Regions from separate parts of the Bacillus bruguierae genome, predicted to be linked through region 3. Evidence: predicted binding sites of a transcription regulator. Region 3 holds the regulator's gene; each other region holds the start of a gene.

Region 1 (4,151 bases), on a different contig from region 3:
TTCGCAGCTTAAAAGTTAGAAGAAAAAACGTATGTAATTACAAGAAGGGAGATTACTATGCTTCATTTACAAAAATATATCAATCAACCCGTGCAAGTAACGCTGTCTGGAAACCTTCCATTTGAAGGAATTATGATTGATAAAGGATCAGATATTATTGTATTGTACGATGGAGAAAAATACATGTATATCTCTAGTTTACACATTCAACACTTAACTCCGATAATTGACTCATTACAATTTGATAATCTGACAATTCCAGAATCTCTATTACCACAAGATATGATATCAACTGAATCCGCCATTTCGCTTCGAAAAACATTGCAAGTAGCAAAAGGACAATTTATTGAACTTGCATTATCATATGAACATTTCTTACATGGGTATGTCACTCATATTATGAATGACTATTTTGTCTTCCTCTCACCTGTCTATCAAACGTTATACATCCCATTTCATCACGTAAAATATCTTATTCCGTATAAAGAAGCAGAAACGCCTTATGGCTTAGAAAGAGAGAAACTATCGCCAGCACCCTCCAAACTTACGCTTGCTCGTACGTTTTCTGAGCAAATAAAAAAACTAAAACAACAAATTATCTTACTCGATTTAGGTGCAACAAATTATAAGATCGGAAAGTTAGTTGAAGTGACCGACAATCAAATTGAACTTATTACAGCACGTAACCAGCATTTTCATTTTAATTTACACCATATTAAAGCAATCCATTTTCCGTATCAAAATCATAAATAATAAAAGGGCTGACTCAAAAGAGGAAATTCTCCCCCTTTTAAGTCAGCTCCTTTACCTTTTAAGGTATCATCCAAGTTAAATAATAAGCTTGAATATATGTGATAATGCCGATGATTGTTACAAAGAATAAGCTATGTTTCAATGTGAAGCGGAATAAATCCGATTCCTTCCCAGCAAGTCCAACTGCCGCACATGCAATTGCAATCGATTGCGGCGAAATCATTTTACCTGTTACACCACCTGTTGTATTTGCCGCAACAAGTAATACTTCCTTTACACCTACTTGCTGCGCTGTAATTGCTTGCAAGTTTGAGAACAATGCGTTTGCAGATGTATCTGATCCTGTTAAGAATACCCCAATCCATCCAAGGAATGGTGAGAAGAATGGGAATAAGCTTCCCGTTCCCGCTAACGCTAATGCTAACGTTGATGAAAGTCCAGAGTAATTTGCGATAAATGCAAAACCAAGTACTAATCCAATTGATAGAATTGGCATTTTTAATTCTTGCAACGTTTCTTTAAATGTAGCTACTGCTTGTTTTGGACTCATTTTTAAAACAAACATTGTAATGATACATGCAATTAAAATTGCTGTTCCTGTTGCCGATAAAATATCAAGCTTCAATACAGCTTCATACGGCGTTGGTTTATTAACAATCGGCTCTGCCTTCATTACTAAATTATGCAGACCCGGAACTTTAAATTTAAACACTAAACTTTCAAGCGCGCCGCTTGGAACAAATAAACCTTTAAAGAATTTCTGGCTCCATATAACAACCATTACCGTTAAGATAATAAACGGTGACCATGCTTTTAAAACTTTTCCTGTTGTTAAATTCATTGTAGAACCAGCAGCTACCGTTGCCGCAGCTTCTGCTTGTCCTTTTCCAGAACGATAAATCTCCTTTGGTTGCCATACTTTTAAGAATAATGCTAAACTCACTAAGCTTACTAATGCCGATGTAATGTCTGGAAGCTCAGGCCCAAGGTATGTTGCTGTAATAAACTGCGTAACCCCGAACGAGCCGCCTGCTACAAATAATGCAGGCCACGTTTGTTTCACACCTTTTAATCCATCCATTAAAAATACGATGAAAAATGGAACAAATAATGATAGAAGCGGCAATTGATGCCCAGCCATTTGCCCTACTTTATGAGGGTCAATACCTGTTACTTGACCAGCTACTAAAATCGGAATCCCCATAGCTCCGAATGCTACCGGCGCTGTATTTGCGATTAAACAAAGCCCGGCTGCGTATAACGGATTTAAACCAAGTCCCGCAAGAAGCGCTGCTGTAATTGCTACCGGTGCCCCAAATCCGGCTGCCCCCTCTAAAAACGCTCCGAATGAAAAGCCAATTAAGATGACAAGTAAACGATGATCACTTGTAATAGAAAGAACTGATGCACGAATAATATCAAACTGTCCTGTTTTTACTGAGATTTTGTATAAAAACACTGACATAACGATAATCCACGCAATCGGCCATAATCCATAAGCAAAGCCATAACTGGTTGCTGCCATCGCCATCGTAAATGGCATTTTATAAACGAAAAGTGCAATTATAACTGTTAATACAACTGTAATAAATCCCGCAACATAGCCTTTCATACGAAAAACCGCTAACGCTAAAAAGAAAAATATAATTGGAATCATTGCAACCGCTGCCGAAAGCCAAATGTTACCTAGCGGATCATAAATTTGTGTCCATGTGCTCATAGTCCCTCTTCCTCTCTAGTATCCCCTGTTCTCTAACAATCATATAAGTAGACCACCAGGTCATCAGACCTTTATGTCTAAAAATAAAACGTTTAGGAAAACGTTTTCATCGATGTGCTATTTATACTTTATCATATTTTCCTTTATTTACAATCCTATTTTTCGAATTTTATTCACAATTTCTTTGTTCACTTCTTCACAATTGTGGTATGATTATATGTTCATTTTTTAATTACTTAATACATAAAGAAAATCTTCCTCTATCAAATTTCAACAAATGATAACCTAAACATAGGAAATAACAGCCGGAACTGATGCACTTGTTCAAATAGCAGTGTTGTTTACAGCTTTTCTAATTCGTGAATAGTAAAATAATATTTTCTCATACTAAAGTTGAAAACTGATTTTAGGAGGGATAGCGAATGGATAAGCAAGACCGAAATCAATCTGCTATTGACGAAGGGCGTAATAAAACAAAACGCGGCATTGAAGCAACAAGTGACGCAATGCAAAATGCTATCGATACTGTTGAAGATGCTGGAAAAGCAGCAGTTGATCGTATTTCTGAAGCAGTGAAAGATGTCACAGCTAGATAGTATATTTGTATATAAGGAACAAGGAGCTGGCCCAAAAGGCACATAAGTGCCTTTTGAAGTCAGTTCTTTTTTCCGTGTCCACCGATATATCGACGCTTCGACAGAATATATCTACCTTTCGATGATATTCAACATATGAGTAGTCGAGCCGCTGAACTGGATCTTACCGAAAAATGAACTTTTTTAGTCAGCTCCCTATTTTACTTTCAATATAATCCGGTATATATAAGAATAAAAGCACTTGCAGTGTGCAAGTGCTTTTACTATCTTCTCTTTCTCCGTTTGCGGTGCATCATCCTTTTCCGCCTTGTATTCACACTGTCCGCTATAATATGTAATGTGCTAGCAGCTATAACACCCAGTACAAACGTGACAATTCCTACCTCATGTGCCTTTGCAATCTCTGCTAGCTTTCCCTCTAACACCGTTTTATTTAACATGTATAAAAATGGTGAGAAAACAAGCAGCATGTAGAGAAGACGAATTAAATCACCGATAATAATTGTATGGGTAAGCGGTGATCGATGCGGCATCACAATTTGATATGGATACCAAAAGATTCGAAGTAATCCCCATTTCCGATAAGCGGCACTATGAATATCTAAATCGGGTGTTAAAAAATAAGTTCCAACAATAAATCCAATCGCAAACGTAAGCAAAAAATCAAAATTTGTTACCCCGTAAGAAACGAGCATAAATAATACAATAGGAAGAGAAACTAAGTTTATCTTCGTGTGTGTTTTTCCTGACGGCATATCCCATTCCTTCCGTTAGACGTTTCACTGCATTAATCTAACTTTTGATCGATAAGTGACGTATCCACATCAGAACCAAACCATTCTCCCAGTTTTGTACGCGCTTGTTCTTTCACTTCTTCGTCAACATACATAGCAGCTTGTACGAGTGCAGCTGTTAATGCGCCTAAGTCATCTGTATAACCAAGTCCAGCTACAAAATCAGGAATCGCATCAAGCGGTGCAATAAAGTACGCAAGAGAACCAACAATTACAAGCTTTACTCGTTTTGGAACATCTCGTTTTTGCAATACATAAAACAGGAGCAAACTAGTATAAATAACCGAA
Region 2 (4,151 bases), on a different contig from region 3:
ACTTTCTGAATTTTCCGTATTTAAATTGTAATAACTACTATCAGAAATTGTTAGCCGCTTATTGTAGGAAAAAGAAAGTGAATTTTCCTTTATAATGTGGACTTCATTCTATAGGAATTGATTTTATCATCAGCGAACTTCTGTAATTGAAGTAGCGAAATAAGGAACAAATAAAAATAACAAAGAATTGGAGTTGATACATTGAAAAAGTTAATTTCTTTTTTCATTAGTCTAACTGTGATTTGTATGTTAGTAGGATTTGGGCCAGCAATGAAACCAACAGGAGAGATAGCAGACACCATTTTTATAAACGGAAATGTCTATACGGTAGAAGCAAAACAACCTTGGGCAGAAGCCGTTGCGATTGCACATGGGAAAATTGTATATGTTGGTGATACAAAAGGTGTAAAGAAGTATAAGAAAAAGAATACAAAAATTATTGATTTAAAGGGGAAAATGTTACTTCCAGGTTTTGTTGATAGTCATCTTCATGCTTCCGAAACAGTGAACTCTCTTTATTCTGTCAATTTAGTAAATGTTAGAACAATTGAAGAATATATTCAAACTGTGGACAAATATGCTAAAGAACACAGCGATTTAGAAGTGATACACGGTGCTGGTTGGAGCAATACCCTTTTCCCGCCAACGGGTCCGACAAAAGAATTATTAGATGCTGTTGTCAAAGATATTCCCGTCGCTTTAATTTCAGAGGATTATCATTCGGTTTGGGTAAACTCTAAAGCTCTTGAAATAGCAAGGGTTACAAAGGATACTCAAAATCCTGATGGAGGAGTAATTGAACGTGATGGAAACGGGGAACCGTCCGGTACTCTTCGTGATACAGCAACAGATCTTGTCTTAAACAAATTACCGAAATTTAATACGGAACAATATAAAGAAGCATTAAAAACTTTCCAGCAGCTGGCGGCAAGTAATGGGTACACACAAGTGAATGATGTCGTTGTCCCGCAACAGGACGCTGTTATTGAGGCCTTAACAACGCTTGAAAAGGAACAATCATTATCTGTTCGGCATAACCTTGCACTTACAATTCAACCAAGTGAAGGCGAGGATCGTATTCCATATGTAAAGAAACAGCGTGAAAAATTACAAGGTCCATTAGTAAAAATGAATACTGTTAAACTATTTATGGACGGTGTCATCGAAGGAGGAACGGCCTATTTACATGAGCCGTATAACAATAAACCAAATTATTATGGTGTTCCAGTTTGGGAGAAAACAGCATATACACATATGATTCAGACGCTAGATCAAGAGAACTTCCAAATTCATATTCACTCTATAGGTGATGCTGCAACAACAGAAACGTTAGATGCCTTCGCAGCTGCCCAGCAACAGAATGGAAAACGTGATAGTCGTCATAAGATTACACACCTACAATTAGTAAAAGAAAATGACATCAAGCGCTTTAAAGACCTAGGAATCATTGGAGTTCCCCAACCAACATGGTTTCTCAAAGATGAGGGATACTTTTCACTAGCTGTCGATTTGTTAGGAGAAGAGCGTGCAAATAAACAATATCCTATGAAAAGTTTCATAAAAAAAGGCGTCTTAATGGCTTCTTCTAGTGATTATCCGATTACACAAGGAGCATACTTTTCTCCTTTAGCTGGCATTCAGATGGGGATAACTCGTACAGATTTACAAAATACAAATTCAAAACATGTTCTGAATCCAAAGGAAAAAGTAAGCTTAGAGGATATAATTAAGAGTTATACAATAAATGGAGCGTATGCAAACTTTTTAGAGAAAGAAACTGGATCTATTAAAGTTGGCAAAAAAGCAGACCTTGTTGTATTAGATAAAAACTTATTTGAAGTTTCAAAACATGATATTTATAAAACAAAAATTTTACTTACTCTTTTGGAAGGAAAAGAAACGTATCGTCATACAGATTTCCATTAGCCCTCTTCCCCACTGACTAGCTGGCACCGCTTGAAGTGGGGATTACATTCCCTATTACTTATTTGACAAAAAAGTGGCGAAGAAAAAGCAGAAGCACAATCAAGTGGAATTTCTGCAGTATCAAAAGACTGCGAATGATTGACGTGAACCAAAGGTGTTGTTAAAATTATTACTGGAATTAATGTGAAAGTACTCACAAAATTTAACTATCAATGTGAAACATTTCACAAAAAGTGATTTTAAATGTGAAAACATTCACAAATATTGAGCTTGTTTCTTAAAAAAATATTTTTAAAAAGGAGTGATACGCTATGAAAAGAATCGTAACACTAAGCACTCGTAAACTGATGGATACGGTAAAACATGGTGGATGTGGTGCATGCCAAACATCTTGCCAATCAGCTTGCAAAACGTCTTGCGGAGTTGCAAATCAAAAGTGTGAAAACACAATGAACAGATAGAAAACAAAAAACGGACCGCCCAACTGCTTTCCAGATGGGCGGCCATTTTTATCCCGTATTAACAGGCAGTAAAAGAAGCCCTATTGAGGGAAGTTTTACTTTATAGATAAAAGGAGCTTGATTATCAAGTATGATTCATCAATATAAACTAAACGGATACAACATCGTACTCGATACCTACAGTGGATCGGTACATGTTGTCGACGATCTCACCTATGGAATCATCGCGCTTTATGAGACTACTTCTGCGGAAGAAATCGTAACAATGATGCTAGAAAAATACGCATATGATTCCGCTATCTCTGAGAAGGACATTCGAGAAACAATCGCAGATCTCGAAGAGTTGAAAAATGATGGGCAACTCTTTACTGAGGATGAATATAAAGACCTTTCAATTGATTTAAGAAATCGCCAAACTTATGTAAAGGCCCTCTGCCTCAATGTCGCACATACATGTAACCTGTCATGTGAATACTGCTTCGCCAGCCAAGGAAAATACAATGGAAGCAGAGCGATTATGAGCTATGAGGTTGGCAAAAGAGCTATTGATTACTTATTGGAAAACTCCGGTCACCACCGAAACCTCGACGTCGATTTCTTCGGCGGAGAACCGCTCATGGCCTGGAAAGTTGTTAAACAGATTGTCACTTACGCAAGAAGCAAAGAAAAAGAGTACAAAAAAACTTTCCGCTTCACCTTCACTACAAATGGCATGCTCTTAAACGATGAGGTCACCGATTTCTTGAATAAGGAAATGTACAATGTCGTATTAAGCCTTGATGGTAGAAAAGAAGTCCACGATCACCTGCGTAAAACAGTAACTGGAAAAGGAAGCTACGATTATATCGTTCCAAAGTTCCAAGAATTCGTCGAAAAGCGTGGAGATCAAGAATACTATGTGCGTGGAACCTACACTCGCAACAACGTCGACTTCACCAATGACATTTTTCATATCGCAGATCTCGGTTTCGACAAACTCTCGATGGAACCGGTCATCTGTGATCCCCGGGAACCATACGCACTGACCGAGGAGGACCTCCCTGAGATTTACAACCAGTATGAAATTCTCGCCAAGGAAATGCTAAAGCGTGGGGAAGAAGGCAATGGCTTCACCTTCTACCATTACATGCTTGATCTTTCTGAAGGCCCTTGCATTCAAAAGAGAATTTCCGGATGCGGCTCAGGAACCGAATATCTCGCTGTCACACCATGGGGCGAGCTCTTCCCTTGCCACCAATTCGTCGGGGACCAAGAATACAGTATGGGAAACATCTGGGATGGAATCACAAAACAAGAGACGCAGTGCCAATTTAAAGAAAACAATTGCTATTCAAAGCCAGAATGTCAGGATTGCTGGGCGAAGCTTTACTGCAGTGGCGGTTGCCCTGCCAACGCACTGCATGCAACCGGCTCCATCAATGGAATCTACGATTTCAGTTGTGACATCTTCCGTAAGAGAGTCGAATGTTCCATGATGGTTAAAGTGGCTGAATCTATGAGAGCTATGAAAAAAGCTGAATAAGTACAACAATATACTAAGAGGCTGAGATTTATGCTCAGCCTCTTTAAAGGTTTTTATACTTGTATACTCAAAATCCCTTTGATTTGTTTTTGGATGGTAAAACATGTTTCTCTACTCTTTCATATAGAGTAAGCAATTGCTTGATAAAAGAAAATTTCGGTACTAACCAATACGAAAATAACGCTGAAGCACATCCTATTAAAGCCCCTATTGCAACATCAAAAGGATAATGAACCCCTACC
Region 3 (4,151 bases):
TGCCCGTTCTAGCATTTCATTTTTCTTTTCTACATAATAATCATAATCACCTAGGTATTCCGCTGCTCCGCCCTGGGACAACTCAATCACTTTTGTGGCAATGCGGTTAATGAAATAGCGGTCATGGGAAACAAATAAAATAGTTCCTGGAAAATCAATGAGCGCATTTTCTAAAATTTCTTTGCTACTTAAATCCAGATGGTTGGTCGGCTCATCTAAAATAAGTACGTTTGATTTTTTCATCATAAGTTTTGCAAGAGCTAAACGTGCTTTTTGTCCACCGCTTAAAGAAGAAACAGGCTTTAGAACATCGTCACCAGAAAATAAAAAGTTTCCAAGTACTGTGCGAATTTCTTTTTCTGGTTGCATCGGGTAATCATCCCAAAGCTCGTCTAATACACGTTTTGATGATGTTAAGTTTGCTTGTTCTTGGTCATAATATCCGATAGAAACGTTGGAACCAAACGAAATATTACCGTTTAAAGGACGAAGTTTATCCACAAGAGATTTTAATAAAGTAGATTTTCCAATTCCGTTTGGGCCAACAAGTGCAACACTATCGCCTCTTGTTAATTGGAAATGAATGTTTTGAATAATTGGCTCGTTATTATAACCAATGGTAACATCTTTTACTTGTAATACATCATTACCGCTTTGTTTATCGATATCAAAGTGGAAAGAAGCAGATTTTGTATCACCGATTGGTTTTTCCATAAGTTCCATACGATCTAATTGTTTTCGGCGGCTTTGCGCCCGTTTTGTTGTGGAAGCACGAGTAATATTTTTTTGGATAAAGTCTTGTAATTTTGTTACTTCTTCTTGCTGTTTCTCGTAACGTTTTATTTCTTGTTCATATAGCGCCGCTTTAAGTTCTAAGTATTTACTGTAGTTTCCTGTGTACTTTCGACTTTGTTTATTAGAAATTTCATATACTTGCGTTACAAGTCTATCTAGAAAGTATCGATCGTGTGAAACGATTAAAATAGCACCAGGATAACCTTGTAAATATTGCTCCAGCCACGTTAATGTATCGATATCTAAATGGTTGGTTGGCTCATCTAAAATAAGTAAATCTGGTTTTGTTAATAATAACTTACCAAGAGCTAAACGAGTTTTTTGTCCGCCGCTTAATGTGGAGATTGTCGCTTCGTGTGTTTCTGAAGGAAAACCAAGTCCACCTAAAACAGAGCGAATATCAGCTTCGTATTGATAGCCGCCTTCATTTTTATAATCTAATTGTAGGCGATCATACTCTGCTAATAGTTTTTCGTAAATAGTTTCATTTGTGAAATTTTCTTCTTTTCCCATTTCTTGTTCTAACCTGCGGAGTTCTTTCTCCATGCGCTGTAAGTGGAGGAATACTGTTAGCATTTCATCCCAAATCGTTAACGATGTTTCAAGACCAGTATGCTGTGCTAAGTAACCGATAGATACATCTTTCGGTTTTATAATTTCTCCGCCGTCATGGGATAATTCTCCTGCAATAATCTTTAATAATGTAGACTTTCCAGCGCCGTTACGCCCGACAAGTGCAATGCGATCACGCGTCTGTACTTCTAACTTAATGTTTGAAAGAATGACTTCAGCCGCATACAGCTTGGAAAGGTTATTCACTTGTAGTAAAATCAATGTTTTCACCTCAAATAATTTCTTAACTTTGCCATGATTATATTTCTCAATCATACTAAAAATAGTGTATAGTTGAACATAAATAGAGAAATTCTCTCTCTATTATACAAGGAAAAGTTTCAATGCTAAACTTCTGTATATGTTTCAATCACTTGAACAGATAGGAAGAGAGGAGGGGGTTGCATGGAGCAGCCTAAAATTCCGCAGGCGACTGCCAAAAGATTGCCTCTATACTATCGATTTATCCAAAACTTATCGTTATCTGGTAAGCAACGCGTATCATCTGCAGAATTAAGTGAAGCGGTGAAAGTAGATTCAGCGACGATTCGACGAGATTTTTCATACTTTGGGGCATTAGGGAAAAAGGGATATGGTTATAATGTGAATTATTTATTGTCGTTTTTCCGCGAAACACTTGATCAAGATGATGTAACACGCGTAGCATTAATTGGGGTAGGTAACTTAGGTACGGCTTTCTTACATTACAATTTTACAAAAAATAATAATACAAAAATTGAGATGGCATTTGACGTTGATGAAGAGAAAGTTGGGAAAGAAATCGGAGGGATTCCAGTATATCATCTGGATGAATTAGAAGAGAGATTATCAGATGATATAAAAGTGGCAATATTAACAGTGCCTGCTTCTGTTGCACAATCTGTAGCAGATCGCTTATCGCATACGAGCATACAAGGTGTTTTAAACTTTACACCTGCTAGATTAAACATATTAGAACATATTCGAATTCATCATATTGATTTAGCAGTAGAATTACAAACGCTCGTGTACTTTTTGAAAAATTATCCACAATAAAAACGCAGGAATTTCCTGCGTTTTTATTATTTCTTCTTACTATCTTTTTTCGGTTTAGAAAAAAGAAGGCGAAGTGCAAAATTAAAATCAATCGTTGCCATTACGGCAAGCAATAGTGTGTAAAAGTTCCAAATTGTATCTTGAACACTTGTAATTGCTAAGTATGTAAAAATACACCCTAGAAGAAAATACAAAGTTGCCATAACAAATGGTGAATTTCGCATGTTTAAAATCCTCCGATGAATCCTTGCAATTTTTCAGCTTTTTCTAGATATGGACGAAGTACAAATGTAATTAACATAACGTTTGTATTCATCATAACATGAGCCATAATTGGGACAATAATTCGTTTTGTTTGTACGTATAAAAATGAAAAAACAAGCCCCATGGAAATATACACTAATAAATGTGTAGGGTCAAAATGAATGAGAGCAAATATAAGCGAGCTCACGATCGCTGCGATAAAGAAGTTATATCGTTTATATAGTGTTCCAAATAGAATTTTTCTAAATACAATTTCCTCAAGAATGGGAGCGAATATAGATGAAACAATCATAAATAATGGAGCAGCTTTTATAATTTCGATAATGTTTTGTGTATTTTCTGATTCAGCTTTAATTTTAAAAACTTGTGTTTCAATTGTGCCGGCAATTACTTGGGCGAATAAAGCAAGAAAAACTCCTAAAATAATCCATCCTATCGTAGCAAGAATATTTGTTTTTCCACGCTCCCATTTTTCTGATTGTGTATCATTGCGTAGTAACATAAGGATAATGATAAGAGCAATAAAGAAGCTAATCAGTCCCCAGTGTGCAGTTGCCAGTTGAACTTTTTGTTCAAAGGTCCGATGTCCATTATTGTATACTCCGCTTTTTAGAAGGATCCATCCTCCAATTATCCCTGATAGTTGCATCAAAATATATGTAACAATAACCCACCAATATTGTCTCTTCAATTTCGTAACTCCTTTTTGAATTTTTTGTAAAGAAAAAGGAAAATGCCCTATCCATAGAGAAAACAAATTATGGCATCTTTCTTATTGTAACATAGGAGAAGATGAAAAAACGACGGAATCTAAAAATGGATTTTTTGCAGTTTTCCCTTATGTAATTATTAAGTAAATCATAAAAGTTTTTAAACAAGTTGGGGAGGGGGTGGAATAGTTTTCCGAAAAATTACGATTTTTTCACTTGCAAAAGAAAATGAGATTCTTTATTATAATAAGTGTGTTAGCACTCAAGGTATTAGAGTGCTAATAAACATAAAATTTACATAATAAATTGAGGAGGTTGTTGTTCATGCTAAAGCCATTAGGTGATCGCGTTATAATTGAACTTGTTCAAGCAGAAGAAAAAACAGCAAGTGGTATCGTACTACCAGACACTGCAAAAGAAAAACCACAAGAAGGTAAAGTAGTGGCAGTTGGTACTGGTCGTGTGCTTGAAAATGGTGAGCGTGTTGCTTTAGATGTAGCTACAGGAGATCGTATCATCTTCTCAAAATATGCAGGTACTGAAGTGAAATACGAAGGTACAGAATACTTAATTTTACGTGAAAGCGACATTTTAGCAATTATCGGTTAATTATATAAATCTTTAAAAATTCAAGGGGGTCAAATATTATGGCAAAAGATATTAAATTTAGTGAAGAAGCACGTCGTTCGATGCTTCGCGGTGTCGACACTCTTGCAAACGCAGTAAAAGTTACGC

Evidence for each region. The regulator Rex, encoded in region 3, represses fermentation and respiration genes when NADH is low (regulators of the CRP and FNR family bind a similar motif). The targets are predictions, from matches to a motif close to TTGTGAAATATTTCACAA.
Region 1: WAZ07_RS07565 (lactate permease LctP family transporter) is a predicted target of Rex. The motif match lies at 2,658-2,675, and genes of this name have one in related genera.
Region 2: scfA (six-cysteine ranthipeptide SCIFF) is a predicted target of Rex. The motif match lies at 2,139-2,156, and genes of this name have one in related genera.

What each region holds. Positions count from the first base shown of each region.
Region 1 is NZ_JBAWSX010000003.1:181,030-185,180, reverse strand. Features, by position in the region: gene WAZ07_RS07570 (DUF2642 domain-containing protein) at 58-753, shown strand; gene WAZ07_RS07565 (lactate permease LctP family transporter) at 812-2,473, opposite strand; gene WAZ07_RS07560 (hypothetical protein) at 2,896-3,069, shown strand; gene WAZ07_RS07555 (metal-binding protein) at 3,333-3,824, opposite strand; gene WAZ07_RS07550 (YkvA family protein) at 3,857-4,151, opposite strand, start outside.
Region 2 is NZ_JBAWSX010000015.1:21,473-25,623, reverse strand. Features, by position in the region: gene WAZ07_RS20250 (amidohydrolase) at 247-1,926, shown strand; gene scfA (six-cysteine ranthipeptide SCIFF) at 2,238-2,387, shown strand; gene scfB (thioether cross-link-forming SCIFF peptide maturase) at 2,518-3,909, shown strand; gene WAZ07_RS20235 (undecaprenyl-diphosphatase) at 3,977-4,151, opposite strand, start outside.
Region 3 is NZ_JBAWSX010000032.1:6,456-10,606, reverse strand. Features, by position in the region: gene WAZ07_RS25860 (ABC transporter ATP-binding protein) at 1-1,629, opposite strand, end outside; gene WAZ07_RS25855 (redox-sensing transcriptional repressor Rex) at 1,813-2,442, shown strand; gene WAZ07_RS25850 (YdiK family protein) at 2,469-2,666, opposite strand; gene WAZ07_RS25845 (CPBP family intramembrane glutamic endopeptidase) at 2,669-3,397, opposite strand; gene groES (co-chaperone GroES) at 3,741-4,025, shown strand; gene groL (chaperonin GroEL) at 4,064-4,151, shown strand, end outside.